4 regions of the Oceanobacillus sp. FSL K6-0251 genome follow, and region 4 is predicted to be linked to each of the others. Evidence: riboswitches for the same ligand, from Rfam matches in the RefSeq annotation. Region 4 holds a riboswitch; each other region holds the start of a gene.
The links. Region 4 has a riboswitch for thiamine pyrophosphate ahead of MKY45_RS21485 (acetylornithine deacetylase). Riboswitches for the same ligand answer to the same signal wherever they lie in the genome.

Region 1: linked by a shared signal. The riboswitch ahead of MKY45_RS02030 (thiamine phosphate synthase) and the one ahead of MKY45_RS21485 (acetylornithine deacetylase) in region 4 are both predicted to bind thiamine pyrophosphate.
Region 2: linked by a shared signal. The riboswitch ahead of thiW (energy coupling factor transporter S component ThiW) and the one ahead of MKY45_RS21485 (acetylornithine deacetylase) in region 4 are both predicted to bind thiamine pyrophosphate.
Region 3: linked by a shared signal. The riboswitch ahead of MKY45_RS15525 (lipoate--protein ligase family protein) and the one ahead of MKY45_RS21485 (acetylornithine deacetylase) in region 4 are both predicted to bind thiamine pyrophosphate.

What each region holds. Positions count from the first base shown of each region.
Region 1 is NZ_JBBORS010000001.1:371,018-378,598, reverse strand. It holds gene MKY45_RS02055 (hypothetical protein) at 1-64, opposite strand, end outside; gene MKY45_RS02050 (ThiF family adenylyltransferase) at 284-1,306, opposite strand; gene MKY45_RS02045 (thiazole synthase) at 1,296-2,066, opposite strand; gene thiS (sulfur carrier protein ThiS) at 2,071-2,274, opposite strand; gene thiO (glycine oxidase ThiO) at 2,271-3,407, opposite strand; gene MKY45_RS02030 (thiamine phosphate synthase) at 3,422-4,150, opposite strand; TPP riboswitch at 4,146-4,241, opposite strand; gene MKY45_RS02025 (suppressor of fused domain protein) at 4,361-5,422, opposite strand; gene MKY45_RS02020 (class I SAM-dependent methyltransferase) at 5,477-6,043, opposite strand; gene wrbA (NAD(P)H:quinone oxidoreductase type IV) at 6,433-7,044, opposite strand; gene MKY45_RS02010 (hypothetical protein) at 7,526-7,581, shown strand, end outside.
Region 2 is NZ_JBBORS010000001.1:898,904-906,484, forward strand. It holds gene MKY45_RS04510 (BCCT family transporter) at 1-1,221, shown strand, start outside; gene MKY45_RS04515 (hypothetical protein) at 1,300-2,097, opposite strand; gene thiE (thiamine phosphate synthase) at 2,217-2,837, opposite strand; gene thiM (hydroxyethylthiazole kinase) at 2,827-3,612, opposite strand; gene thiD (bifunctional hydroxymethylpyrimidine kinase/phosphomethylpyrimidine kinase) at 3,602-4,423, opposite strand; gene thiW (energy coupling factor transporter S component ThiW) at 4,457-4,921, opposite strand; TPP riboswitch at 5,056-5,169, opposite strand; gene MKY45_RS04540 (LytTR family transcriptional regulator DNA-binding domain-containing protein) at 5,283-6,335, shown strand; gene MKY45_RS04545 (ABC transporter ATP-binding protein) at 6,447-7,295, shown strand; gene MKY45_RS04550 (ABC transporter permease) at 7,292-7,581, shown strand, end outside.
Region 3 is NZ_JBBORS010000001.1:3,095,258-3,102,838, forward strand. It holds gene MKY45_RS15500 (aspartate carbamoyltransferase catalytic subunit) at 1-859, opposite strand, end outside; gene pyrR (bifunctional pyr operon transcriptional regulator/uracil phosphoribosyltransferase PyrR) at 1,361-1,909, opposite strand; gene MKY45_RS15510 (RluA family pseudouridine synthase) at 2,079-2,990, opposite strand; gene lspA (signal peptidase II) at 2,987-3,457, opposite strand; gene lipA (lipoyl synthase) at 3,678-4,622, opposite strand; gene MKY45_RS15525 (lipoate--protein ligase family protein) at 4,615-5,457, opposite strand; TPP riboswitch at 5,652-5,754, opposite strand; gene ileS (isoleucine--tRNA ligase) at 5,886-7,581, opposite strand, start outside.
Region 4 is NZ_JBBORS010000001.1:4,400,098-4,407,678, forward strand. It holds gene MKY45_RS21460 (TetR/AcrR family transcriptional regulator) at 1-540, opposite strand, end outside; gene htpG (molecular chaperone HtpG) at 1,021-2,898, opposite strand; gene MKY45_RS21470 (NAD-dependent protein deacylase) at 3,056-3,766, shown strand; gene MKY45_RS21475 (YpjP family protein) at 3,883-4,470, opposite strand; gene tenA (thiaminase II) at 4,640-5,308, opposite strand; gene MKY45_RS21485 (acetylornithine deacetylase) at 5,348-6,616, opposite strand; TPP riboswitch at 6,698-6,801, opposite strand; gene MKY45_RS21490 (MFS transporter) at 7,110-7,409, shown strand; gene MKY45_RS21495 (MFS transporter) at 7,430-7,581, shown strand, end outside.

The DNA of each region.
Region 1 (7,581 bases), 4.0 Mb from region 4:
TGCAGCCAGTTAGAATAATGAGGTAAACCAGGATGCTCAGAGTAAGATATATACCTTTCTTCATTTTTTCTTCACCACTTTTATACAGAATAATTTTAATTCATATTCGTTTTTCTAAGTATAAAACAAAACTTCATTCAGCGGAAATTTTTCTTTTCTCCCGCTGAATGAGCCTGATTGAGTCAAGGAGTCAGTTCACCTGATTTCCTATCTAAATTAATATATTTTCCTTTTTTATACAGGGTGTGGAATTTTATGGGCGTTTCCCTGTGATAAAAGTTAATTATCCCAAATAGCGGTGATAGATATTTTTTGCTTCCATCTGGTCCATCGTCCCATGAACCAATGCTCTCCCGTCCTGAAACAGCACAATACGGAAGGAGTCCACTTCAAACGAAAGCAGATAAGGATTTTGAAACAGCTTGATCTGGTTATTCTTCTGCAGCTCTTTGGCTACTTCATTCAAATCTGTTTGTTTACGCTGCGGACGGAGCTGGACGGTATTTCTGCCGCATAACACAGCGGTTTTCAAATGAGAATCGTAAGCAAGGTTTGGATAGCTTCTTTTCTCTGAGCATGATGGACAATCCGCTTTGCGTAAGGAAGCTACCTCTATTTCCACATGCTCATTGTTCCAAAGATCAAAGGAAATGATTTTTCCTGATAAAGCCGCTTCGTTACCCGTCAATAGCTTTAACGCTTCTGTTATCTGCTGGGAGACCACCTTTTGCACAACCGGCTGAATAACGCCGACGCTGTCACAGGTAGCGCCATTAACTGGAATGTATTCCTGCAAGCATTGTAGACAGGGAGTTTTTTTAGGAACCACCGTGAAAGTAACTCCATAGCTTGCTACAATCGCTCCATAAATCCATGGTTTCTGATACTTTTGCGCCATATCATTCAGCAAAAGTCTTGTCTCAAAATTATCCGTCGCGTCGATGATAAGATCTGCTTCAGGCACTATTTTCCGCAATATATCCACCTCAGCATCTCCAACAATCGCATCTATTTTGACATGACTATTCACTTCAGAAAGCCGTTGTCTGGCAGCAATTGCCTTGGGCATTTTCTGTTCCATATCCCTTTCACTAAACAGCTGCTGCCGCTGCAGATTACTTTCTTCTACATAATCCCGGTCTATTAATGTTATGTGGCCAATGCCCGCACGCGTCAAAGCTTCCGCACTGCTCGACCCCAGAGCGCCTGCACCGATAATCAGCACATGGCTTTGGCTCAGCTTCTCCTGGCCAGACTCGCCGATTGGCGCAAATAATATCTGACGATGATAACGATTAGTTTCCAACGCTGATCCCTTCCTCCGGGCTGCTGGCTACAGCATAATCTTTCATCGCAATCCTTCCCGCTTCATACCCCAGTCTCCCTGCTTCTATTGCATATTTCATTGCCTCTGCCATTTTTACAGGGTCATGTGCTCCGGAAACAGCTGTATTCAGTAAAACACCTTCTGCGCCCAATTCCATGGCATACGCTGCATCAGCAGGCGATCCAATCCCTGCGTCGACAATGACAGGCACTTTTGACTGCTCGATAATAAAAGAAAGATTTAATGGATTGATGATTCCTTGCCCGCTTCCAATGGGAGAAGCTCCAGGCATCACGGCGTGGGCTCCTGCTTCCTCCAGTTTTTTTGCTAATACCACATCATCTGAGGTGTAAGGAAGCACTGTAAAACCTTCTGCCACCAGTTCTTCTGTTGCTTTCAATGTCTCTACCGGATCAGGCAGCAACGTTTTATCACAGCCAATGATTTCCACCTTGACCATATCACATCGTCCTGAAGCGGCCGCTAATTTAGCAATTCGCACCGCTTCCTTCGCATCCTTTGCCCCTGCTGTATTTGGTAAAAACGTATAGCGGTCCACATCGATTTTTTCTAAAAAATTGGGCAGGGAAGGATCATAAATATTCATCCTTCTGACAGAAAAAGTGAGTACCTCTGTCTCTGATTTATCTACCGCCTGTTTTTGAATATCAAAATCCGGATATTTACCTGTCCCTAAGAATAAACGTGATTTAAATTGATAGTTTCCAACTGTAAGCATTTGCTTAACCTCCTCCAACAAAATGAACGATTTCTACCTTGTCTCCATTTTCCAACACCGCTTTTTCATGCTCTTCCTTCTGTAATATCTGCTGATTATGCTCGATAATCAAAGGTTTATCTTCCAATCCCAGAAAGTCGATTAAGCCTTTGACATGCTTTACCTCTTCCTGCACTTCTAATCCGTTGCCATTCACTGTGATTTTCATGTTGATTCACCTGCCTTTTCCAATTTTTTATTTTGACGGTCCGCATGAAAGCAATCATAATAAAGCGGGGAAACCGGCTTATTTTCTATTAAATCTGCCATATAAATTCCCGTGATAGGCGATAGTAAGATGCCATTTCGATAATGTCCCTTTGCCGCATATAGGCCTGGGATTCCCGGAATCTCGCCCAAGTATGGCAGTTCGTCAGCTGTAGATGGTCTGATGCCTGCCCACATTTTTCTTATCCTCGCCTCTGCCAGCTCCGGAACCATTTTCTGCGCTCGTGACAGCAGTCTCTGGACGCTTGCGGCATGGACATGCTTATCCATTTTTCCTGGTATGGAGGAGGCTCCAACAATCACCTTTTTTCCCTGCTTCGGAACAAGGTAACAGCCATCCATCCAAAGTGTTGATTGAAATAGCTTCTGGTCCAGTTCTAACAGCAGACATTCGCCCTTCACCGGAATCGCAGCATAATCTGCAGGCAGCAATTCATCTCCGAAAGCTCCTGTTGCAACAATAACCTGGACCGCTTCATAGATTGCCTCTGTTGTCCGGACACCATAAACCGTTTCATTTTCTATCAACAGCTCATTAACGCTTTCCTGCTCATGCAACACCGCACCATAATGAGATGCAGCCAGAGAGAAGGCTTTGGTCAGATGACGGGCGGAAACCTGACCATCATCCGGCAAATACAGGACAGCACGAAGATTCTCCGTCAGGCTTGGCTCCATTTTTTTCGCTTCTTCTACTGACAGTAAATACGCAGGGTTCCCCGCTTCCCGCTGGAAGGACGCGACGCTTTGCAGCTTGCTGTATTGCTGCTGATGAAAAGCAAGCTTCATGATTCCTTTATGAATATATTGAATATCTACTCCTGACGCTTCCTTCAGTTCCTCGGATAAATTTTTGAATAGCGCTCTGCTCTCATGTGCAAACCGAAAAAGCGGACTGTCTTCTGTAAACTCTCCTTGAGCGCCTAACATACCTGCTGCGGCACTGGAAGCCTCGCAGCCGATTTGATTCCTTTCAATGACCAGCACCCGATTGCCTCTTTTGGCCAGCTGATAAGCAATAGAGCAGCCAATAACTCCGCCGCCTACAATAATTTGATCAAACTGTTTATTCATCTTCTCCCTCCTTTTCATATATTCAACGCTTGCCGGTAAGCTCTGACAGTTTGGACCGGATCCTCTGCCTGCCAAATACCAGACATGACCGCGATGCCGCCTGCTCCTGCGGCAGTTACTTCTTTCGCCCGCTCAGGAGTAATCCCGCCAATAGCATATACCGGCACAGACAGCGCGTTAGTCATTTCCTGTAGTTCCGTTAATCCTCTGGGCTGCTGATTGGCTTTGGACTTGCTGGAATAAATATGGCCATACAGCACATAATCAGCTCCCTCCTGCTGCGCCTGCTCTGCCTCAGCTAAAGAATGAACAGACTTTCCTGCCTTCAATTCAGGGAAGCTTTCTTTTACAAGTGGAATGGAAGGACTGTGAAACGCCAGCTGAATACCTGCGCACTGCTTTATCACAGCAATATCTACTCTGTCATTCACTATTATTTTCTCTAATGGCAATCCGATATTTTCTAATGCACCGATGATTTCCAGAATGTCCTTCGCTGTCTTGTTCTTCTCTCTGATATGCAAATAATCAATCTCAGCCTGAATCCGCTTCACTATTTGCAAATGCTGCTCGGAAAAACTGCCATCACTGATCAAGTGCAGATGCCTGTCCATCTTCTTCTCCCCTTTCTTCCATTTTCTTGTTTCAGGATTGGCAGAAGAACGAAAAAGACCACTTATCCAGCTGAGGGATAAGTGGTCTTGATTATATACAAATTCATTGTTCGAATGATATATCGTCATGTTCCTGCCACTTCCCTACGCTAGTGTTAACCAGATCAGGTTCAAAGGGTCCGAGTATTCGTCTCAGCCAAAGGCTCCCCTAGTGTTGCTTATTTAATTTTCAGATTACAAATAAAGAATAACATATAATTTTTTATTTTCAAAGATATTCTTTCAAAAGTGTTTAGCGATTTATCAAGGAAATGTTATTTTACTTTCAAATGAGTTCTCTTACCCAATTACCTGAACAACATTTCCTTCATTATCTTTGATGTATGTTTTAACAATTTTTACAGCCAGCTGTTCAAACGAGAATAGTTCCGCCACACCTTCTTTAGGAATCAGCTTATCACTCAACTCGATTGTACTCTGCTCATCTAAAATTAGACGCACCTTATCCTTCTCCATTGCATATTCTGACTTTTCCCCGGGCTCTATAGCAATGACAATATCAGGACCTGCCAATGTCAGAGCCTTTCCTTTCAAGAGACGCCCTCGCAGCACTTTACTTATGGTTTCGGTTTGTTTTGCCCCCAGAGTCAGCATTGCTGGTTTTTTTCTGAATAAGCCCTTTTTTTCTGGAGTCCACGATAAATTATCGTTAAATAGAAATCCTGTATTGGATCCTTCCCGTTCTCTTCCTTCATCAACTTTTTGGGAGACATCTGCATGATTTAGTAAAGAATCTCTTTTTAAATCGGTAATAAACGCGGGCATATATGGGGAACTGGCAGAGAGAACACCTCGTGTATTCCACGTCTGCATTGCTTCGAGCTCATCATTTGTGATACCAACCATCTGCAGAAATTGCACTTGACCATTTTCTGTTTCTATTGTACCAAGCTCAGAATCCGTAATAAATGCCAATGCAGTTAATGCCGTATCTGATTCCAAACAGATAGGACCATTTGCATCCATATAGTCTCCATTTTTAAAAACATTACCGCTGTTAAAAACATATCTTCCCAAATTCTGAAGCAGATTAAGCGCCCAGGCTGGCGGTTCCTCTTCCCCTTCTTCTTTTTTCAATCTGAACGTTAATTCAAACCCAAAACCGCTTACTTCTGGATTATCGGTTTCTTTTTCGTAAATCTCTGAAAATCCATATGTAACTATATGCCAGTGCAAGCCTGGCGTTTCTGATTGATAAGCGCTGATTCCATCTAATGGATCCGGTCCGCCCAGCGAATAAGAGATCACTGTTCCATAATGCTTCGGTTCCTGCTTCCCATAAATTGCTTCCATTGCATTATCAATTGCATCCCAGCCGGCTGCTTTTACTTCTTCACTCATTAAATTCCTCCTCTGTTTCCCTTTCCAAAAAGACGATTTTTTCTTTCTAAAACACTACCCCTTTGTCGAAATACAAAACATCTCTGCAAAATCAGTGACGATGGTTTTTTTAGGATTACGCTTCACATCATATCTCATTTTCTCTAACCCTTCTTGGTAATCCTGATCATCAATCAACGTTAATATGGATATGTCTCTATTCTCTGCATACCCCAGATAATCCGACACCCTGATTTTTTCTAATCGATATGTCATCTGCAGTTCTGTGTTAAACCCTCTTATTGAAAGCTCATCAAAAATAACTTCCTTTTCCCAAAACCTTTTTACGTCCTCTTCATATGCTGTTGGAAAATAATGATATACCCACCATTTTCTCATATCATGGATAGCAATATTATGCAGCTTGTATACACCGTTTTTCTTCAAGACACGATATATTTCATCAAGCGCTGCTTCCTTCTTTAAAAAATGATGAAAAGCATAATTATTGGAGATATAATCAAACTTTTCATTCTCGTAGGGCATATCTTCAGCTAAACCATGCACGAGTGAGACATTTTTTAATTTGTTCTTCGCCTTTTTCAACATATCCTCTGAAGCATCAAGCCCGTACCAGCTCATGTTTCGACTATCAAAACAGGTTTATTTGAGTATTAAGATAAATACCTGTCCCGCATGCTAAATCTAACACGTGATACATTGGTTTAGGGTATCTATATTGATACTCCTTTAAATCCTTATCAAATTGCATTTCATCTAATCGATATGTATTGCTCTCATATTTATCAGCAATTTGCGAGTAATCAGTTATTTTCACATTGTTTTTCTTTGCCTTTTAATTATTAGGAGGAATTTAAATGCGGTATAAAGCCATTATACTTGTTTTCTCTATGTTTTTAAAAACTTACTATTCTCCTAATTCATGAAGCAACGTCTCACTGCTTTCCGGATATACAAAAAAAGACAGCACCATTCCAAATGAAAGGTGCCATCTTTTCTAATAGCATGAATTATTGATTTCCTTTTTTAACCCATTCAGCAGCTGTCACTGTACGTTGTGCCTGATGCTTAACTGTCGCTTCCACATCTTCCACCATTTTTCCGTCTTGATCAACAGTGACACTTGTACCATAAGGATTTCCGCCAGCTGCAAATACAGATTCATCCGAGTAGCCTGGAGGTACAATGATAGCTCCCCAGTGCATCATGCTCGTGTACAACGACAGGATCGTCGCTTCCTGACCGCCATGCGGATTCTGTGCAGAAGACATCGCACTGACTACTTTGTTCACTGTTTTTCCGCTAGCCCAAAGTCCGCCTTGGATATCTAAGAATTGCTTCATTTGAGAAGGCACATTACCAAAACGCGTTGGCGTGCTGAAGATAAGTGCATCTGCCCATTCAATATCTTCTGAAGATGCAACAGGAACATCCTTGGTTGCTTCTACGGTTGCTTTCCATGCCGGATTTCCTTCAATAGCAGATTCTGGAGCTAATTCCTGCACTTTCAATACTCTTACTTCTGCGCCATTTGCTTCCGCCGCTTCTGCTGCCCATTTTGCCATTTGGTAGTTCGTACCGCCCATACTATAAAAAATAACTGCTACTTTTGTTTTTGTCATCGTTTCTATCTCCTTTGATTCATTTGATTTTCCAAATAATTTATTTAAAAATCCCATTTCTTACACCTCTTTAAAATAGCTCTCTTTTTCTTCGCCAGAACCATCTCCTTTATTGGAGCGCTGCATCCCAATATCTAACTGTTCTTTTTATGCCTCATTTCAGCTTTTTTATACTTAGTGAAAAAATAACCGCTTTTTGAGACCATTCTGCTTCCAACTGTGTTTCATTTAGTTACCTATCATCACCCTTCTTTCTGAATTTATATTTAATCAAACTATAATTAATTCATTTATTTTTAATTAAATATAAATTATATGATGTACTTTTTATTTTGTCAACACATTATTTAAATCATTAGATAAACGATTAAAAAATAGGAAATGAATCAACAGATGAAAATACCCGTATAATTTCATAGAAATCAGAGAAAATACCAATAAGATACCTTAAATAACAATAAAGTAATCGGGGGTGCTCTAGATGAGCCAGCCATATCAATGTCCCAGATGTAAAACAAACCGGTCGCGTTTCAATGT
Region 2 (7,581 bases), 3.5 Mb from region 4:
ATGTATCATTATATGGATACCCCGCCGCTTTTTGGCGGAGGACAATTTAACTTTATTGAAGGGGCATTTGCTCAAGCATTTATGCATTGGGGATTCCTTGCATGGGCAATTCTTGGTACCTTAGCTGTTATCGTTATGATGTATGTCCATTATCAAAAAGGCTATCCATTAAAGCCGCGTGGATTATTATATCCTATTTTTGGAGAGAAGATTTTTGAAAAAAGTGTTATCGGTACGGCTGCAGATGTCGTATCTATTATTGCAACAGCAGCAGGAACATTGGGCCCGCTCGGGTTCTTGGGGCTGCAGATTTCTTATGGTTTAAATCATTTATTTGATGTTCCGAACACATTGACAATGAGCATTGTAGTAGTGGTCGCTCTGGTTGCGGTAGCAGCAATTTCGGCAGCGACTGGAGTAGATAGAGGAATTTATCATTTAAGTAACTGGAATGTCCAATTTACCATTCTTCTTGGCGTTATTGTTCTTATTATTGGACCTACTGCATTTATAATTGATGGATTTGTCGGCGGAACGGGTGTGCATATTCAAAATATGTTCGAGATGATGTTCTACCGAGGAGACGGCGAATGGCTGTCAGGCTGGACACTCTTTTTCTGGGCATGGTTTATTGGCTATGCGCCAATGCTTATTGTCTTTATCAGCCGGATTTCCAGAGGAAGAACGATTCGGGAGCTGGTTATTGCAGTATCAGTGGCAGCCCCGCTTGTAACGAATTTCTGGTTCTCCATTGTTGGCGGAACAGGTATTTTCTTTGAAATGCAGGATGAAGGTTCTGTTTCTACTGCATTAGCAGAGGGCGGTATGCCGGCAGCTGTGATGGCAATTACCGATCAGCTTCCGCTTGGCACCGTAATGGGCGTTGCATTCTTGCTGGTATCGATTGTATTTGTTGCTACAACAGCCGATACCATGTCTTATACCGTTGCAGCTACACTATCGGGCCATGATAATCCGAAGCGCTGGTTACGGGTATGCTGGGCTGTGCTTTTTGGAGCATTTACAGCAGCTATTCTTTCCATTGGGGAAGACAGTATTACATCGATTCAAAACTCGATTGTTATATCTGCTGTGCCGGTATCGTTACTGATACTGCCGCCTCTTTGGAACGCGCCGAAAATTGCAAAGAAAATGGCGCTGGAGCAAGGGCTGATCTGGCAGCGTGAAATGCGTAAAAAAGAAGATAAAAAATATAAATAAAGAAATGAAAAAAATGGACAGCGAAGGCAATGCTCTTCTGCTGTCCATTTTTTTCATTATATACGGATGTTATCATCCTTACATACATTGGAAGGATTCAATGCTATTTAAGTCCATCCCAAAGTAAACCCAGCGGAACCCGTTCCAGCGAAATCCGGCAATCGAGTTTCTTCCTAAGAACGTCGGGAAGGCCCAAAATCCTCTGCCATGATTTGGCCAAATATAGGTGAAGCGGAACATGCAATGTCTGATACCGCCAGGGTCGACTGCGAATGTCTGCACCTGTTGTTTTTGCGGCACAAAATTAGGCGGCGGACCCATCGGAGGCTGGCTGTTCATCCCGCCCATTCCTGCCGGTGCAGGCTGCTGCCCTTGAGGTCCTTCATTTCCTCCGTTCTCAGGGAAATTTGGGAAGGATGGAGCTGGCGGCCAATTAGGAAAGGCCCCTCCATTCCCATTGTTATTTGGAGGTTCAGGGAACATATCTATCATTTGTTCCATCATCCCCTCAGGGAAATTTGCTCCATTTCCATTTGGTGCACCAGGAAAAAAGCCGCCGATTCGCTCCGGCGATGAATGATGCTCCTGCTCATATGGAGGCACCATATGGTTCGCAGGCTGCTGCTGTTCATATGGAGCCGCCATAGGATTAGCAGGCTGCTGATGATCGTATTGAGGCGGCATAGAATTAGCAGAATACGGTTCTGCCTGATAGCCGCCCTCTCCGCCAGATTTTCCGTCCGGTCTGCCGGTAAAAGCTCCATTGGAATAGTCATGCTGCGGCGCTGGCTGAAAATAATTATTTAACATCTGTCCGGGCAGGTTATTTTGTCTGTTTTCCTGCCCGTTTGGATGCTGTGGTTGAAAATGATTCATAATTTTCCTCCTCTATTAGGCTGATGTTCCCTAATAGCATATGAGGTATCTGCGTTATTTGCGCTTCATTATAGGCAGAATGGGCGCCATTAGCAGATAATAAAAATGGAGGGTGCCCGTTATAACTTATCTGCAGCTTCCTTAATATCATCGGCCTCTGTAACAGCAGTAATAAAGGAAACACCGTCAGCACCTGCTTCTATGGCAGAAGGGGCATTTTCTGTCTGAATGCCTCCAATTGCCACGATTGGTATATCTGGAAATTGAGCGCGGATGGTATGAATCCACTCCAGTCCGACCGTTTGTTTTGAATCCTCTTTTGTAGACGTTGTAAAAATAGGACCGACACCAATATAATCCACCAGCTCAAGCGGACTCCGATCCAGTTCCTCCTGTGTGGAGATGGATAAGCCAATGATTTTATCTGAAAACCTGGTGCGAACTTCTTTGACAGGCATATCATCCTGTCCGACATGTATCCCATCCACCTCCAATTCCTCCGCAAGCTCAATATCGTCATTAATAAAGAATGGAACATCATGTGCGCGGCAACGTTCTCTAAGCTCCCTGCCAAGCTGAAGCTTTTTCTCTCCGCTCAATGATCCAGTCCCTTTTTCACGAAATTGAAATGCGGTAATACCGGCAGCAAGCGCTTCTTCTAAAACAGCGTTAGGGTCTCTATGACAGTTTTGACTTCCCATAATAAAATATTTTCTTAATAGCTCTCGATTAAAAATCATCTTCCAATCCTCCATTTAACTGCTTCGGTGTAAAGGATAAGGCATCAATAAAGCTTGGTAAAAAAGTTCCCGGACCATGTACATGCGGCAGTTTTGCTGCATGTTCAGCCGCCAGTCCGTAAAAGCTTAGTGCGGAGCTGAGCTGCTCTGAGACGGTGTAAGAAGTCGTCAGGCACGCGGCAGCAATAGACCCTAATAAGCACCCGGAACCAGTAATATTAGAAAGAAGCGGATGCCCTGTTTGATTATAAATTAGTTTTTGATCAGCATGGATAACGTCTGTTTTTCCAGTTATCACAATTGCAGTATCATATTTTCTGCCTGCTTGCTCTGCAATTTCATCTACATTTCCTTCGCCGACAGAATCTACTCCGCGTGATTGGATGTTTGCATCGACCAAGGAAGCAATCTCACCTGCATTTCCTTTGATAACTGTTGGACGTACCTCTTGTAGAATCTTTTCGACCATGTCTTTTCGAAAAGAGCTCGCAGCCACGCCAACGGGATCCAGAACAACAGGAATTCCTTTTTCATTAGCGGCTTTGCCTGCAGTAATCATTGCATCGGCTTCGCTTTCTAAAATGGTGCCGATGTTCAAGACAAGTGCATCGGAGGCCTTGGCCATATCTGTAGCTTCCCGTATTTCCTTTGCCATGACAGGACTGCCCCCAAAAGCCAGCAGTCCATTTGCATTAAAGTTCATGACGACCTGGTTGGTTAAATGATGAATAAGCGGTGTGTTGTTTCTGGCTTGCTGAATAATATCAGGATTCATGCGTAATCTTCCTTTCTGTGGTTTCCCGGATAGCCCAATGATTTGTCGGGCCGTTCCCTTTTCCAAGGTCAAAGGATTTCGAAATGGAAGCAGTCACAAATGCTTTTGCTTTTTTTACTGCTTCCGGAAGCGGACAGCCTTTCCCCAAATAAGCAGCAATCGCAGCGGCATAGGTACAGCCTGTTCCGTGCGTATTCTTCGTATCAATGCGTTCTGCAGCATAGCTATGCATTTTTTTCCCGTCATAAAGAAAATCGATTGCTTGTCCTTTTAAATGGCCGCCTTTTATTAAGGCTGCATCTACACCATATTCATGAACAAGGTATTCGGCTGCGCCTTTCATATCATCTTCAGTTGTAATGGATCGTCCAGTCAGGAATTCTGCCTCCGGAATATTCGGTGTTGCAACCGTTGTTAATGGAAGAAGGTATTGCCGTAAAAAGCTGCGGCCCTCTTCATCAATCAATGAGTCCCCGCTGGTAGCCACCATCACTGGGTCCATGACATAAGGTGCATCAACCTTCTCCAATTTTTTTACGATTAATTCCATCATCTGCTTACTTGCAATCATTCCTGTTTTCACAGCATGGATGGGCATATCTTCTATCACTGCATCCAGCTGGTCCTCAATCATGGAAAGAGGCATATGCTCTACAGAGCGGACCCCTGTCGTATTTTGAGCTACAACGGAAGTGATCACGGACATGCCATAGGTTTTTAACTCCTGAAATGTTTTTAAATCTGCTTGAATACCGGCGCCACCGCTAGGGTCTGTACCGGCAATAGTTAATGCACAACGAACCTGACTCATAATAAAAATCCTCCTTGGATAGAATAAAGTAAATTATTTTGTTAAAGAAAACTGCTGTGCCGGGAGACGGCTGACTAACAGCCAGCCAATCAATGCACCAGAGACACTGCTTACAACAAATGCCGGGATAAAGGCAAATGCTCCCGCAGAGCTTCCCATAAGCAGATTGGCTATCGGAACTGCAAAGAAAGAGCCGATAATTCCGGTGCCAATAATTTCTCCAAGAGCTGCCATTGGATATTTCTGCGTTTTCTTATACAATACCCCAGCAGCAAAAGCTCCAATCATTGCTCCAGGAAAAGCAACCAAGGTTCCCAGTCCTAAAAGGTTTCGGAGCAGGCTAATCATCAATGCGACAATAACTGCCGGACCCGGCCCGAGCATAATCCCGGCAATAACATTGATAGCGTGTTGAACAGGATAGGCTCTGGCAACTCCGGCAGGAAACCAGAGCAATTGTGATCCAATCGTTCCGATAGCAACAAGTACAGCCATCATTGTTAACAGGCGTGTGCGATTTTTCAATCCAATCATCTCCTTCTAATTTAAGGGAAATGAAAAGGTAACTACTTTGTAAAAATAAAAAATCAGGCTTTATCGAGAAGCCTGATTTGGTATACTGAGAGTAATCATATGTTGATTGACTACTTCCCTACGCTGGTATTAGCCAGATCAGGTTTGTAAGAGTCGGAAAGTAAGCATGCTTCCCTCTCAGCCCGCGATGTTGGGCTCCCCTAGTAGTTGCTTTTCATTATTATCTTTGAGTCTACTGTATCAAAGATTCAACGGTTTGTCATGAAATAATCATTAGACTGCAAGCTCATATAAAGGATGTTATCAATAGAAAGAGGAATGAAACATGTTAAGCATAAACGGAATGGAATATCGTCAGGGAGACCAGACCTTATTTCCGAAAATAGATATAGAAGTAAAACCTGGAGAAATAAAGGCAATTCAATCCACTGTTAATATACGTGCGGTGTTGCTGCAGATGATTATCGGAAAAGAAAATGTGCGGAATGGATCGATTCAAATCAAGCAACAGACATTACAGGAGGATAAGCAGAAATACGTTTCTTCTTTAGGGATTTGCTGGTATGAAGAGGGCATTTATGAAAGATTGAAGGTACAGGAATATTTGAAATTTATCGGCTCTTTATATCAAAGCAAGACTTCCATAAAGGAAGTACTATTGCAAATCCAACTGGAGGAAAAAGCGAAATGGAAGATGCATCAGCTCAATCGTTCTGAAAAGCGTCGTGTTCAGTTTGGCAGAATATTAATGCAGGAGGCGGAAGTGGTTATCTTCGAAGAGCCTGAGGTCAATGTAGATTTAGAAACGAAACGGGTCCTCCATCAATTTGTCGAATTGCTGCAGAAACAGCAAAAAGCGGTATTGATTTTAACGACAAGTACGGAGAGTGCTGTGACCATTTCGGATACGGTCTATCGTCTAAATGAGCAAGGGATACAGCAAATGGACGTGGAAACAGAGGAGAAAGAACGTTTAACCTCCACAGAAACAAATGTTAAAGAAACAGCAGAAGAAGCGGTTCAAATAAAGCAAACTTTCCAGTTAAATAAAATCTCCGCAAAAGTAGAGGATAAGATTATTTTATTTGATCCGCAGGAGATTGATTACATCGAAAGTCAGGAAGGACAATCCTATCTGTATACTCGCGGAGAGGGGTTTCCTACAGGTTTTACCTTAAAAGAATTGGAACAGCGCTTGTCTCATCAAGGATTCTTTCGCTGTCACCGTTCTTATATTGTGAATCTTCAAAAAATAAGAGAAGTAATTACATGGACGAGAAACAGCTACAGCTTATCTCTTGTAGATAAAAAAAGCTCTGAGGTTCCATTATCGAAATCAAAGTTGAACGAGCTGAAAGAATTATTGGGGGTAGAATAAGCATAATTCAATGTGATATATACTCCATTCGTCGAAAATATACTGCACCATTGTTGAAAAGAAGCTATTCTGTAGTCACAGGCAACTTAACTGATACAGGAGGTTTCAGGGATGGAGAATATGATTGAAGTGATATCTTTAGAGAAGATTTTTGGTAAAAAGCAAGCATTAAACAATGTTTCTTTTCAAGTGAAAAAGGGTGAAACATTTGGGTTTTTAGGTCCGAGCGGCTCTGGGAAAACAACAACTATAAAAATTTTAACTGGACAAATGAGGCCGACAGCAGGGACAGCGAAGGTCTTTGGAGAACCTGTTTCCAAATTAAATACACCGGAATATCGAAAACGCTTTGGGGTTGTGACGGATAATAGCGGTTTATACGCACGGCTGACTATTTATGATAACTTAAAGCTTTATGCAGATTTATATGGTACATCTTTACAGCGGATCGATGAGGCGCTGGAAGCAGTTAATTTAGGTTCGGAGAAAAAAACACAGGTTGCTAAGCTGTCTAAAGGAATGACACAGCGCGTATTATTGGCAAGAACACTTTTGCATAAGCCTGAGTTGTTATTTTTAGATGAGCCGACATCGGCATTGGATCCTGCGAATTCAAAACATATTCATAACGGTTTAAAAGAACTGAATCGACAGGGAACGACTATTTTTCTGACCACGCATGATATGGAGGAAGCAGATCATCTATGCAGCCAGGTAGCCTTTTTAAATAAAGGGGTTGTCCAGCTTTTAGACGAACCAAAACAGCTAAAAAAACAGTATCGGGAAGAGGTAATTGGACTCGAACTGAAAGATGGGCGAGAATTGGAGCTTCCACTTCAATCATCTAGTGCTGAGGAAATTCAACAATATATTTCCCGGGAAATGGTGGAGCGGATTTATACAAAAGAACCAACATTAGGAGATATCTTTGTTGAAGTAACAGGGAGGGAACTGGTATGACATTTTCTGTAAAACGATTTATGGCCATTTTTCAAAAGGATTTAAAAGATTTATATCGAAATATGTATGTTTCGTCTACTGCATTGATGCCGCTTATCTTTGCCGTCATATATGGTCGAATGGATAATGTAACGATAGAGATGCATTTGTTTGTCATCAGCATGTCGCTTGCTTTAGTTGGTACTTTCCTGCAGTGTGCGATGATAGCAGAAGAAAAAGAGAAAAACACGTTACGCGGTCTGATGCTTTCCCCGGCAACATTGACCGAAATATTGTCGGGAAAAAG
Region 3 (7,581 bases), 1.3 Mb from region 4:
GAATTAAAATTGCCATTCGGACATAGACACCATTTTCCATCTGTTTAAAAATACGTGACTGTTTACTTTCTACAAGCCTGCTGTCAATTTCCACCCCTCTGTTGATTGGGGCGGGATGCATAATTATTGCATGCTTCTGCATTTTTGCAGCTCTTTCCATTGTCAAACCATAGAGGGTGAGATAATCTGACGTTTCTGCTTTATGAATATGACGCTCATGCTGAATTCGCAGCAGCATCACGACATCCGCTATTTCTACTGCCTCATTCATTCGGATATATGGATAATGTAAGCTGGTATCTTCAAACCCTGGTGCTGCACTCAAGTAAACTTCAGCTCCTAATTTCTCCAGAGCAAGCGCATTCGACCTTGCTACCCTGCTATGCTTGATATCGCCAGCGATAACAACCTTCCTGCCTTCAACATGGCCAAATTCCTGGTACATTGTCAGTAAATCCAGCATGCACTGAGTAGGATGCTCCTCTTTTCCGGAGCCGGCGTTGATAACCGGTATGCTCAAGTAACCTTCTTTTTCAATTTCAGCTATCCAATTATCAGATGGATGGCGCACGACTAACACATCTGCACCTGTAGCTTCAAAAGTTTTGGCTGTGTCATATAAGGACTCTCCCTTGACAAGGCTGGAAGCTTCCGTATGAAAATCCAGCATCTCTAATCCAAGTTTTTTTTGCGCAACTTCAAAGCTCATTTTCGTTCTTGTACTTGGTTCAAAGAACAGGTTGGCTGCAAATAACTGTTTATTCAAGGTTCTTGGTGATTTTCTTATCAATTCGGCTTCTTTCAGAATTTGATTCATCGTTTCCTTCGACAGCTGCTGCATCGAAATAAAATGTTTCACGATTCATCTCTCCCTCTTTGGTGTCATTCTTTAAAATTGATTTTCATTATACAAATATATATGTTCAAAAAGTTGCTAACGGGTTTTGATGGGACGAGTAATCGCAGCAATGTTGTCAGGTTAGCGCGACCGCTGCGGAAAAACACTACGCTTTCCATGGGCTTGCGCTCAGCCTCCTCGAAAAAAGAAGACCACTTTTTTCTGCGGGGTCTTCCCACTGCGCTTTCCCATAGGAGTCTCCGTGTTTTTCCTCCGCTAGATAGGTTTTATTACTATCTATATCAAAATTAATAAAATTCATTAACCTGACAACATCGGTAACCGCAGCCCATCGGATAAAGCAAGTCAACTAAAGAGCTCTTCATTTATCATTTAGTGACTTTTTGAACTTCCTTAAAAAAAAAGCTCCCTGCAAAGGCTGCAGAGAGCTAGACGAATACCCTATAAGCATTCGCTATTCTGAACAACCTTTCAAATCTCTCTGGATCTGATTAAAAGTTATCATGTATTCTTTTCATAAATAGAAACAAGATCTACTTGATCTTTTTCACTTAGCTGAACAACAACAATTTCTTGCTCAGAAGTAGGTATATTCTTGCCAACATAGTCAGCCCGAATAGGCAGCTCGCGGTGCCCGCGGTCTACCAAAGCCCCAAGCTGAATCGCCGCCGGTCTGCCGACATCCATTACAGCATCCATTGCCGCACGGACAGTTCTGCCTGTATAAAGAACATCGTCAATCAGAATGACCTGTTTGTTCGTTATGTCCATATCAATAGAAACCGAGTTGATTCGCGGTTCTTCGTGATGATCCTTTTTTTCCAAATCATCCCGGTACATGGTAATATCTAATTCGCCAAACGGAACTTCGATGTCTTCAATTTGCTTGATTTTTTCTTGAATGTTTTTCGCCAGTGGAACGCCTCTTGTTTTGATTCCAATTAAAACAAGGTTCTCTCCGCCTTTGTTCTTTTCCAGGATTTCATGGGACATCCTGGTCAATGCTCTATTTATCGCTGCAGCATCAAGAATCTCTGTTTTTTTCTTCAAATTAGCCCGCCCCTTCCAAATTGCATAAAAATGCCCTTTTCCTGCTGATGGAAAAGGGCATACGTGTACCGTAAGCAAACTTGCTAATCGCAGCCTTCCTAGCCTCACAGGACTATTGTTAAAGGTCTTTATTTGTTGTTACTTATTATGTCAGAATATGACGAGCCTGTCAATACATTTTGCGGATTTGGTCGAGTGCTTCCATGAAGACAGCAGGCGGTGCTGCTTCAAATTCCATCTGCTGCTCTGTCCTCGGATGGATAAAAGCAATTTGCTTCGCGTGCAGAGCCTGCCCTTGGACATCTAACGATTTCCGCTGACCGTATTTGGGGTCGCCTACAATCGGAAAACCAATATATTGCATATGCACACGAATTTGATGTGTTCTGCCAGTCTCTAATTGGCATTCCACATGCGTATAGTCAGGGAAACGTTCGAGCACGCGAAAATGAGTAACCGCCTGTTTGCCGTTTTCAACGATCCCCATTTTTTGACGGTCTTTCGGATCTCTGCCGATCGGTGCATCGATTAACCCGGTCTCATGGCCAATTTCTCCATGAACAATTGCTTCATACGTTCTTTTTAATGTCTTTTCCTGCAGCTGCTCTGATAGATACTGATGGGCGTAGTCATTCTTCGCAACAACTAAAAGTCCGCTCGTATCCATATCGAGACGGTGGACAATCCCGGGGCGCTCCACACCGTTAATTCCTGATAAATCAGTGCAATGATATAATAACGCATGGACCAATGTCCCGGTATGATGACCTGCAGAAGGATGGACAACCATCCCTTTTGCTTTATTCACCACCAGCAGGTCCTCATCTTCATAAACGATATCTAAAGGAATATTTTCCGGTTCTAAAACAAGCGGTTTGGTTTCAGGTATTTCCCATGTAAGGCTTTCTCCGGTTTGGCATTTTTGATTTGCTTTCACTGCTTCTCCATTCAGCTTGACATTGCCTTCTTCAATCCAGCCCTGAATTTGAGAACGCGAATATTCATGCAGCACATCCGCCAGTATTTTATCCACTCTTTTTTTATGCTCTGTTTCTGTCACTGTATGCTGGTTTACTGTCATTTTTTCTCTTTCCCCCGCTTTCTCTCATCCAAAATAATTGCAATCATCACAATCACCACACCAATTGTAAGAGATGCATCTGCGACGTTGAATATCGGAAAATTATAATTAAAAATATAGAAGTTTGCAAAGTCTACTACTTCTTGATATAAAATACGGTCGATGAAATTCCCGACCGCCCCTCCAATCAATACACTGACCCCGACAGCAATCAGGCGGTCCTGTTTTCCATGTGTATGTAAAAAGTATATTAACCCGGCAATCACAATAACCGTAATAATGTAAAATAACGTCATTTGTCCTTCTAAAATACCCCATGCTGCTCCTGAATTCCGATGTGAGGTAATATAAAAGAAGTCCTCCACAATCGGGATTGATTCACCTATTTCCATTCGTGCAGCAACAAGCCATTTTGTCCATTGATCTATCCCAATCAGGACAAGTGTAATCAGATAATATCTCCACATGTTCATTTCTCCAATCTAAAGCAAATCTGCGCCTTTTCAGGGTTCGTTTACCAAGCTTTCTTTATCTTATCCTTTCTGCTGGTAATTTTCAAGAAACAATACGGCTTTCCTTCTTTCTGACAGCTGCATTCATCGGTTCGTAAGCATATGAGCATATAAAAAATCCCCTCCGGCCGTTTTATAAACGGGCAGAGAGGAATATTATCAGAAAATATATCATTTAAAATTGAAAATCAACCTTTGTATCTTCCTGTGACTCATAGCCTTTCATATATTTAATTCGCCTTTGGGCGGCTGACTGGCTTACTTGTTCATCCGCGTGGTAGGAGGAGCGTACTAACGGTCCAGCTTCACAATGCGAGAAGCCTTTTTCAAGGGCGATATTTTTCAATTCTTCAAACTCATCGGGATGATAGTACCGTTCCACATTTAAATGCTTTTTGGTCGGCTGTAAATATTGCCCGATAGTAACTATATCCACATCATGCGCCCGCAGGTCATCCATTGCCTCGATAAGTTCTTCTTTTGTTTCTCCCAAGCCTACCATAATACTTGATTTCACAGGAGTGTCCGGAGCAATTTCTTTAACACGCTGTAACAGCTGCAAGGACCGGTTATATCTTGCAATTGCCCGAACACGTTTCGTTAAACGTCTCACCGTTTCAATATTATGATTGAAAATATCCGGTTCGCTGTCCATCAGTGTATGTAAGCTTTCATAGTCCCCTTTCATATCCGAAGGGAGAACTTCTATTGTACAGCCTGGATTCTGATGACGAACTGCACGGACTGTGTTGGCAAAAACAGCAGCTCCCCCGTCCTCCAGGTCATCACGCGCAACTGCTGTTATAACGACATGCTTTAATCCCATAATTTCAACAGAGTCAGCGACCCGCTTTGGTTCTCCCAGGTCAACTCCGCTTGGAAGACCAGTTTTTACGGCACAGAATCGGCAGCCGCGTGTACAGGTATCTCCTAAAATCATGAAAGTTGCCGTTTTTCGCTCGCTCCAGCATTCATAAATATTCGGACACTTTGCTTCCTCACAAACTGTGTTCAGCCGTTTATCCCGCATTAAGTTCTTTAATTTTTTGTATGATTCATTGGTGTTGATTTTTGTTTTCAGCCATTCTGGTTTACGAATATATTCTGATTGTTTAGCCAATGCCAGCACGCTCCTTGTTTGAGTTGATATTCCACGCTTCCGTTTCATACTTTGATTGTGCTAATTGCTCTACTTCATCCCACTCAGCCTTGGTTAATTGCAGAGGATGAAATTCTAAACCTAAACCTTCCTTGAACCCTTCTTTGAATGCATCCGTCAGCATATCATACCGATGCTCTCGATTCGTTAATTGATTAATCGTCACCGCTTTTTTAGAAAATGCTGCCCGGCTTCGTTCTCTTATTTTTTCGGAAGAGAATACAAATAAATCAAAAAGCATGTTTGTATTCATGCTCATAGGAATAGACCCATGCTGCATCAATACACCTTTTTTCCTTGTCTGTGCGTTTCCAGAAAGCTTTTTACCGTCAACAACCATTTCATAGAACGCAGGTTTTTCGAAGCATATTGCTGTCCTTCCTCTGGCACTTTCTCTGTCCAGTGTTGCATATTCTGCAGGAATCCCTAAATTGCGATATCCTTCAAATATTCCTTCTGCCAGTACATGGTAGGCCTCTTGTACAGATACAGGAATATCTGGATCACTCTCTGTAATAACCAGACTATACGTTAATTCATCGTCATGAAGCACAGCACTGCCGCCGGTCAAACGACGGACGAACTGACACTGATGGCGCTCCACTGCTTCCAGATCAATTTTCTTATCGACTTTTTGAAAGTAGCCAATCGATAAACTGGGCTTTTCCCAGCCATAGAAACGTAATGTCGGCGGAATTTTACCTTCTTGATGCCAATTGATCAAGCACTCATCAAAAGCCATGTTCCATGCAGCACCACGGAATCCTGTATCGATAAACGCCCACTGTTTCTTCAATTTCGTCACCTCCAATGAACAAATTACTTGTTGCAGGAGCTGCTCCCTGTTATGCCAAGCTTCTTAGCGGCCCTTCCTGATCATTAAGCTTAAAAGATATAAGCGAAATGGGGAATATATTCAATAAAAAAAGAGCCCATTCCATAGAATGCAGCCTTTGATAGATTTATTGATAAATGGATAAATTATCTAATTCCTTATCGACTGCACATTCCCCACGCTAGGATTATCTAGTTCGGGTGCCAAGGGTCAATACAGAATGTCTTTCTCAGCTTAACAGCTCCCCCAGTGCATAATACTTATTCAGTTTACAAATTAAGTCTACTGGTAATTTTTATAATTGTAAAGAAAAATACAATAATTAGCATTTACAATTTGCAGATATGTAAAAACAGGAGCCAGCTTTTGAGAAAGCTGGCTCCTGTTTTTTAATTCTCATAATTTTCTTTGACAACACTGGCACATCTAGCACATAGTGTTGGATGATCTTTGTCTTCGCCTACTGTTTCTGAAACAACCCAGCAGCGTTCACACGTTTCTCCAGGATGTTTTTCAACAGCAACCTCAACATAATCATATGCTTTGCCTGTTCCTTTTTCATCTGCGATAACTGCTTCTGAAACAATAAAGTATTGATGCAGATGCGAAATGTTTTCAAGCACCTGCTTCGTTTCTTCATCAAGCGGCACGATTGTAATTTTAGCTTCCAATGATTTCCCGATAACCTTTTCGCTTCTTGCTTCTTCGAGTGCTTTCAGAACATCATCTCTTACTTCCATAAAGTGATCCCATTTTCCGACAATGTCTTTTGCACCTGCAACCTCCCGCGGCTCAGGAATATCTGTTAAGTGAACCGTTTCTTCCTCCACTCCAGGAATGTATTCCCAAACTTCTTCCGTTGTATGCGGAATAATTGGAGCAAGCAATTTCACAAGTGTTGTTAAAATTTCATAGTAGCCTGTTTGAAGACTGCGGCGGCGCGGGTGGTCTGCAGCTTCAATATACAGGATATCCTTCGCAAAATCTAAATAGAAGGAGCTTAAATCAACAGCACAGAAATTATGGACTTGGCTGATTACTGGTGCAAATTCAAAGTGCTCATAATTATCACGTGCATTATTTAAGATCTGCTGCAGACGATAAAGCATATAACGGTCTACTTCCTGCAATTCTTCATCCTTCACGCGATCTTTGCTAGGATCAAAATCAGCAAGGTTCGCCAGTAAGAAACGGAAGGTATTCCGGATTTTACGATAGCTTTCTGAAGTCTGTTTTAAAATAGCATCCGAGATACGCACATCTGCCTGATAATCCACGCTGGAAACCCACAGACGCAAAATATCAGCACCTAATTGTTTTTGTACTTTGGACGGATCAACCGTATTTCCTAATGACTTACTCATCTTGCGGCCATTTCCATCCAGGGCGAACCCATGACTGATAATATTTTTAAATGGCGCTTTACCCGTTACTGCGACGGAAGTAGATAATGAAGAGTTAAACCAGCCGCGATACTGATCACTTCCTTCTAAATATACATCAGCCGGACGATCAAGTTCTTCCCGGTTCATCAGTACACCTTCATGTGAGGAGCCTGAATCGAACCAAACATCCATAATATCGACTTCTTTAGTAAACTTGCCATTTGGACTATGCTCTGATGTAAATCCATCCGGCAATAAATCCTTCGCTTCTCTTTCAAACCAGACATTGGAACCATGCTCACGGAAGAGTTCGGATACATGCGAAATCGTTTCATCTGTAATGATTGCTGTTCCGTCTTCCCCATAAAATACTGGAATCGGAACTCCCCAGGCACGCTGTCTGGAAATACACCAATCCTCACGGTCTCTCACCATATTATAAAGTCTTGTTTCTCCCCAATGCGGATACCAATGCACTTTTTTAATTTCATCAAGAATATCCTGACGGAAATCTTTAATAGATGCAAACCACTGGGAAGTTGCACGGAAGATAGTTGGTTTCTTTGTTCTCCAGTCATGCGGATAAGAGTGTGTGATAAATTCTAATTTTAATAAGGCGCCATTCTCATCCAATTGTTCTGTGATAACTTTATTTGCTGCATCGTAAAATAAACCTTCAAATCCTGGCGCTTCACTCGTA
Region 4 (7,581 bases):
CCTGGATAGCTGATCCACAATATTTCGAAATGTAACAGACGTTAAAATCTGCATAACATGGAAAAACTCTTGTTTACTTTCGATATTCAGCTTTTTAAAATCAACTAAATCTTTTACTTGATTCATTGCGTCTACTTCATTATGCTTTCCTAAGAATAACTCTGTAAATGAATCTTCCACTTCATGTGTCACATTCAATACGGCATTCTTTAAAAACTGCAAATGCTTCTCTTCGGACAATTCTATCAGTGTTACCCGAAAAACCTTATCCATGGAAGCCATCAAATCTCCATCTGTTTCGCGCAACAGGCTTAAAAAATAAGCACGGCGTTTATCTGTATGAAGCTTTAATAAATAATAAAAAGCATCTTCTTTGCCATCAAAATATTGATAAAAACTTCCTCTTGAAACACCTGCAAGCTTTACAATATTCGCAATGGAGGCCTGCGATAACGGTGCTCTTGCAAATTCTTTTTCAACCGCTTGCAATAATTTTGCCCGTTTGGAATCGTTTAAATTAAAAAATGTTGATGTAGGCATATTCTTGCTCCTCCATAACCTATTGTGACACAATGTCATGTCCTATAATTCTATATTAAGTGACACGATGTCATAAGTCAATTATTTTTATGACATCGTGTCACTTTATTTATAAAATGTGACGATTCTATGGCAGGCAAACGATTGCTTTTTCATTAGTGTACACTTTTCCTCCCTCTGCTAAACACCTTTAGTTAAAAATGCTTCTTTCCCAGCTTCATTTAACTGCCGACCTAATCATTGTATTCCCTCACTATGCTATTTCATAACCTTAAAAATTAAACAAGATAGGAAAATTTCTAAAAGTTATCAGCTTAAAAAATAAGAATGTTTATAAAGATAGCTGAAAATAGCCGCTCCGGAAAAACACTACGCTAGATAGGTTTTATTGCTATCTGTATCAAAATTAATAAAATTCACTATCCTTCAAACAAAAGAACACCGCATAGAAGGCTATGCCTTCCACACGATGCTTTTTCATCAAACCATAATCTTACTCATATCATTCGTAAATGCCACTGGATCTTCAATCGGCAGCCCTTCAATCAATAACGCCTGATTGTAAAGCAGGTTGGTATATAACGCTAGTTTATCCTGATCATTCCCCTGCGCTGCTTCGAGTGCTTTAAAAATACTGTGGTCTACATTGATTTCCAGCACTTTATCTGCCTGAATCTGCTGATTATCCGGCATCGCATTAATAATTTTCTCCATTTCCAGAGAAATCTCACCATCTGCAGAAAGCACGACCGGATGGGATTTCAGACGCTTGGAAGCCCGAACATCCTTCACTTTATCACCAAGCACCTCTTTCATTGCTGTAAACAGCTCATTATGACTTTCTGTTTCTTCCTTCTCTTCCTCTTTTTCATCGGCTTCAATTCCTAAATCACCGCTGGAAACGGAACGGAATTCCTTATCCTGATATTGCATCAGCATTTTAATCGCAAATTCATCCACTTCATCTGTGAAATAAAGAATTTCATAACCTTTATCTGCAACAATTTCCGTTTGCGGAAGCTTTTCAATACGCTCATTGGAATCTCCAGAAGCATAATAGATATATTTTTGGTCTTCCGGCATACGTGATACATATTCCTCTAACGTTACCAGCTTTTTCTCTGTAGAAGAATAGAATAGAAGCAAGTCTTGCAATTCTTCTTTATACTGGCCGAAATCACTGTACACGCCAAATTTGATTTGCTGACCGAATGCTTTAAAGAATGTTTCATATTTTTCACGTTCATCGCGAAGCAGGCTTAACAGCTGCTGTTTTATTTTCTTATGAATATTTTTCGCAATGATTTTCAGCTGACGGTCATGTTGCAGCATTTCCCTGGAAATATTTAAGGATAAATCTTCTGAGTCGACCATTCCTTTTACAAAGCTGAAGTAATCAGGCAGTAAATCTGCACATTTTTCCATAATCAAAACACCATTTGAATAAAGCTCTAAGCCTTTTTCGTACTCCCTGGAGTAATAATTAAACGGCGTTTGCTCTGGAATAAATAGAATTGCATTATAACGGACTGCTCCATCTACATTGATATGAATATGGCGCAACGGCTGATCAAATCCGTACCGTTTCTCCTGATAGAAATTGGTATAATCTTCGTCTGTTAATTCGCTCTTATTTTTCTTCCAAATAGGAACCATTGTGTTCAGCGTCTGCTCTTCAATCACATCTTCATACTCATCTTCTGTTCCTTCTTTTAACTTGCTTTCCGTAACATCCATTTTAATTGGATAGCGGATAAAGTCAGAGTATTTCTTGACGATTTGTTTTAAAGTAGCTTCTTCTAAAAACGTATCATAATTGTCTTCTTCTTCGTTTTCTTTTATTTCAAGGATAATCTCTGTGCCAACTTCTTCGCGGTCAATCGGCGTAATCGTATAGCCGTCTGATCCCTGTGAAACCCATTGATATCCTTCTTCACTGTCAATCGATTTTGTTAATACGGTCACTTTATCCGCAACCATAAACGCTGCATAAAAGCCGACACCAAATTGACCAATAATATCATGGCCGTCTTTAATTTCATTTTCTGATTTAAACGTATGTGAACCACTCTTAGCAATCACACCGAGGTTATCTTCCAGCTCTTCCTTTGTCATTCCAATTCCCGTATCTACTACAGTCAACGTACGTTTTTCTTTATTAGGAATCAGTTTGATATAGTAATTGCTTTGATCGAATGTTAAAGCATCATCTGTTAATGCTTTATAATAAATCTTGTCAATAGCATCACTTGCGTTAGAGATTAATTCACGCAAGAAAATCTCCCGTTGTGAATAAATGGAGTGGATGACCATATCTAATAATTTCTGTGATTCTGCTTTAAACTCGTGCTTTGCCATAATGCGCTCTCTCCTTTTTCTGTTTTTAGCACTCTCTCTCACAGAGTGCTAAACCTCTATTACATGAATACCATATTCTATTTTAACTGTCAATATTAGTCGCATATAGCCTAAACAACATGTATAATAGAAAATATATAGAAGAGGAGGGGTCTCGATGCTTCATGAATGGTTAAAAGATTCCAAACATACCGTCGTTTTCACTGGCGCAGGAATGTCTACAGAGAGTGGGCTGCCTGACTTTCGTTCCACAAACCGGGGACTTTGGAGAAAGAAAGACCCAAGCAAAATCGCAAGTGTAGATGCTTTAAATCATCACGTAGAGGATTTTATCGAATTTTATCGGGAGCGCGTCCTGGGCGTCAAAGAAGTTGGTCCGCATAAAGGACATCACATTCTTGCCGATTGGGAAAAGAATGGACTGATCCAATCGATTATTACCCAAAATGTGGACGGTTTTCATCAGGCTGCAGGCAGCAGACACGTTCATGAGCTTCATGGAACCCTGCAAGAGCTGCATTGCCAAAGCTGCGGGAAAATCTACGACAGTTCTGCTTATTTAAATGAAGACTATCACTGTTCCTGCGGCGGAATACTCAGACCTTCTATTGTATTATTTGGGGAAATGCTCCCTGAGGATGCCTTTTCTGCTGCGTTTGAGCATGCAAAGAAAGCCGATTTATTTATCGTGCTAGGTTCCTCTCTATCGGTTACGCCAGCCAACCAATTCCCGGAAATCGCAAAACAAAGCGGCGCCAAACTTGTCATTGTCAACCAGGAGAAAACACCATTAGATGAGTTTGCAGATGAAGTTGTTTTTGACCGGAAGATTGGAGCTTATTTAGAAGAAACGGATCAATTATTATAAAACAGATAAAAGGCAAGGAGGCGCTGCACGCTTCCTTGCCTTTCTTGATGGATTAAAATAAATATGGCGGCAAATGTTTTAAGCGGGGCGAGTAACCGCAGCCCCAAATTTCGGTCTTAGGCCATCCATTTAGGCGGTGTATTCTTATTCCAATAAATATCCCCGATATGATAATGCTTTTGGAATCCATCCTCACTTAAATGGTAATGAAAATTAAAATAATACCCTTCCAATGGCCGGTTTTCCCGGCGGACATGAAACTTTGCCAATGTTTTGCTGGTGCTGTTATTGGAAACATTGAAAATCCGCTCTCCATAGCCGTCTGAAGGTTTTTCGGTAATCGCTATATCCTTGTATATGTCAGAATGCTCGACAAGATCAGACAGCACCAATTCCATCTGTGGTAAAATCATAGCAGAAAATTCATCCTCGACCTTCCCCGCAATCCTCGTTCCAAATTTTTCGATACTCAATTTTTTCGCCTCTTCATGAAGGTGGCCAAGAAAAGCTTCCCTTGGATCTTCTACATTGTATGATTGGGTGGTTTCCTCGATAACAGATGTTGTTTCGAGATCCGATGAAGAAGACACACTGCTGTCATCCCGCTTATTGGCGTCGACTTCCAAAAGATTTGTTGGCGTATAGATACCCAATGTTAAAATTGTTATAAATACGACTGCTATTTTTCTCCACCAGAGCTTCATCTGCTTCACCCATCTTCCGTATCCGTTTTCTTTATTTTACCATGAATCCATTTCTTGTCTATCCAACCATTTTACTTTTTTGAATATTGGAAGAAAATAATTTGTTATACGGAACATTCTGTTTATACATTTTTTTACAACTTAAGAAATCATATAGGGTGATTTTACCTTATACCGGCCAGCCTTCACGCTTATATGCCATATCCCAAAACATATATTCATAGCGGCTCGTATTCAGAAAAATAGCTTCTAAATGATCCAGTTCTGCTTCCGAACAGCCTTCCGCAAGCTCGTCTAATTTTTCAATCAGCCACTTGCCGATGGAACCAAATTCATCCGAGCTGTACATTTTCACCCATTCTCCATACTGTTCATGCTCCAGTGCACCCGGCTTTTTTGCCAGCTCCAGACCAATTTCATAATAACTCCAGGCACACGGCAGAATCGCTGCAATCAATGCTGCTAAAGAACCTTTCTGTGCCTCTGCAAGCATATTACTGCTGTAGGCAAGCGTTACAGGCCCTGGAACCGTAGATTCTAGTTCCTCCCTGGAAATACCGAGACGCTCGGCATACTGGCGATGAAGCTCCATTTCGAAATTCAGGGTTTCATCCAGCGATTTAGCAAAGCCAGACATAGTATCTAAATCTTTTGCAAGCACCGTTCCCATTGCGATTACTTTTGAGTACTCTATCAAATACTTGTAATCCTGACACATGTAGAATTTAAATGACTCTATATCGAGTGTACCGTTACCAATTCCCTGCACAAATGGATGCTGGTGGCTTTTCTCCCAAATTGAATCTGCTGACTTTCGAATACGTTCTGTAAATTTCATGTATATGCGCTCCCTTTTCTATCATTTTTAGTAACTGTCTTATTCCTGTTTTTCTGTTTGACACCATTTCAAAATAAATTGCAGCAGGGACACTGTATAATCTACTAACTCGTCGATGTTTACCTGCTCATCCACGGCATGGGCGTGCTTCAATTCACCAGGTCCATAGCAGACCGTCGGAATCCCGTATGCTGCAAGCCAGCCGCCATCAGTTACTGTTTCCGACATTCGGACTTTCGCTTCCTCGCCAAAAGCTTTGCTATGACTCTCCTGTAACATCGCAAAAGCAGCATGTTCTTTATCTACGGAGAAAGACGGGAAAATTTCACCCCGGTCCACAATCATCGATTCGCCTCCCCATTCAAAGGCGGGTGGATTATCCCGCATCCAGACATCCGCTTCAGCCGTCTTGCGTAAATGGGACTCAATTTCTGCAGCAACCTGCTCAGAAGTCTCATCGGGATAATAATGAACGGTAATCCATAGGCGGCATTCATCAGCAATAAAAGCAGCATGTCTGCCTCCTTCAATCACTGCCGGGTTGATGGTATTGGTTCCTGGGGGAAAGCCTGGATAGGATTTGGTCACTGCCCAATGTCGCTCCAGCTCCTGCAACGCAATAAGGAGCTTATTCATCTTTTCAATGGCGCTGGCTCCTTTCATCCCGCCGCCTGCATGAATGAGCTGGCGACGTGTACCATCATGGTGCGTGATTGGACTTTTCACTGTGATCCAGCCGGTAATAACGCCTCCTTGCCCATGTATTTCACAATGACTTGTATCTGCAACGATGGCATAATCCGCTGTATACCCGCGTTCTCCACATTGCTTCGTCCCTGCTTCCCCAACCTCTTCCCCAATGACGGACTGCAGAATAACATCCCCGCCAAGGCGAATCTGGTGGTCATGCAATATGCGCATCGCAAATAAACACGCTGCCAGACCGCCTTTCATATCTGCTGCACCCCGCCCAAATAATGTACGTCCTTCCACTGCTGGCTGAAATGGCGCATGCTTCCAGTTTTCACCTTCCTCTATAGAAGCGACATCCACATGCCCATTAAGAATCAAGCTGTTGTATGTATCGGAAGCAGTTCCACGTAAACAGCCGACGACATTCGGGTCACCGGGATAAACCTCCCATTGTTCTGTTTCAAAATTCATTTCCTTCAAGTAGTTCGCAATGTAAGCTTGGATAGCCTCTGTATTTCTTGCAGGCGGGGCTGGTGTTTCAAAACGAATCAAATCACTGACAAGCGCTATTAATTCGTCTTCTCGATTTCGAATCTCCTGAATTACCCTCTCCATTCAAAAACCTCCTTTTCAGCACGCAAAAAAAACCGCCTCCTGATTTAGAGAGCGGCAGAAAAGTTTGGTTCATTTGCCTAAAGGCATATCCGCCCACTTCCCTCCGCTAGTACGAACTAGATCAGGTTGGTAAGGGTCAAGACAATATGCCTCTCTCAGCTTAATAAGCACCCCTAGTGGATCCATTGCGTATGTATTTATCCCTTTTAGATTACCATACGAATTTGTAAGCGTAAAGCAGAATTTAAGAAAGGATGATTCTATACCCGCTTGTCTGCATACATATTGCTGTTTTTTTGCGCAATATCAATACAGATGAAATCCGGAATACGTTGTAACCTTCTTACAAAGGAGGTTACAGCTAGTGTACATAACTATCATAAAAAAAATAAACGTGTCCGAAACTATCTGCTTGCTACTGCCAGTTCCAATTTGGGGAATGTGATGACTGGCATGGCTCTTTTATTTCTTGCTTATGATTTAACTGCTTCTAATGCGTATACCACCCACAGGGATTGCTATCGCTCAAGTTGCTCCTTATCTGCTGTTCGGATTGATTGGAGGAGTTATTGCTGACTGGATTTCTAAAATGAAATGGTTAATTCGTATCGATTTATTTCGTTCTCCACTTCTCATCGGGTTAGTTTTGTTAGACTTCTCCAATCAGCTTGCTTACTGGCATCTAATTATTGTAAGCATCTTGATTCATTTATGCGGATGCTTATATAATCCGGCGCATCGGGCAATCATCCCGCTTATCACGAGTGAAAGGGAGAGGCCCGCAGTAGTTTAACGGACACTGTTACAAGGGGAATGACTGTTTTAGGACCTGTTTTCAGCATTATCTTCATGAATACCATTGGTGTAATCCACTTTTTCACGCTGGATGCACTCAGCTATCTATTGAGCGCGCTTTTTCTATCATTCATTCCCTTAAAGGAAGAGCAGACAGATAAAAAGCATTT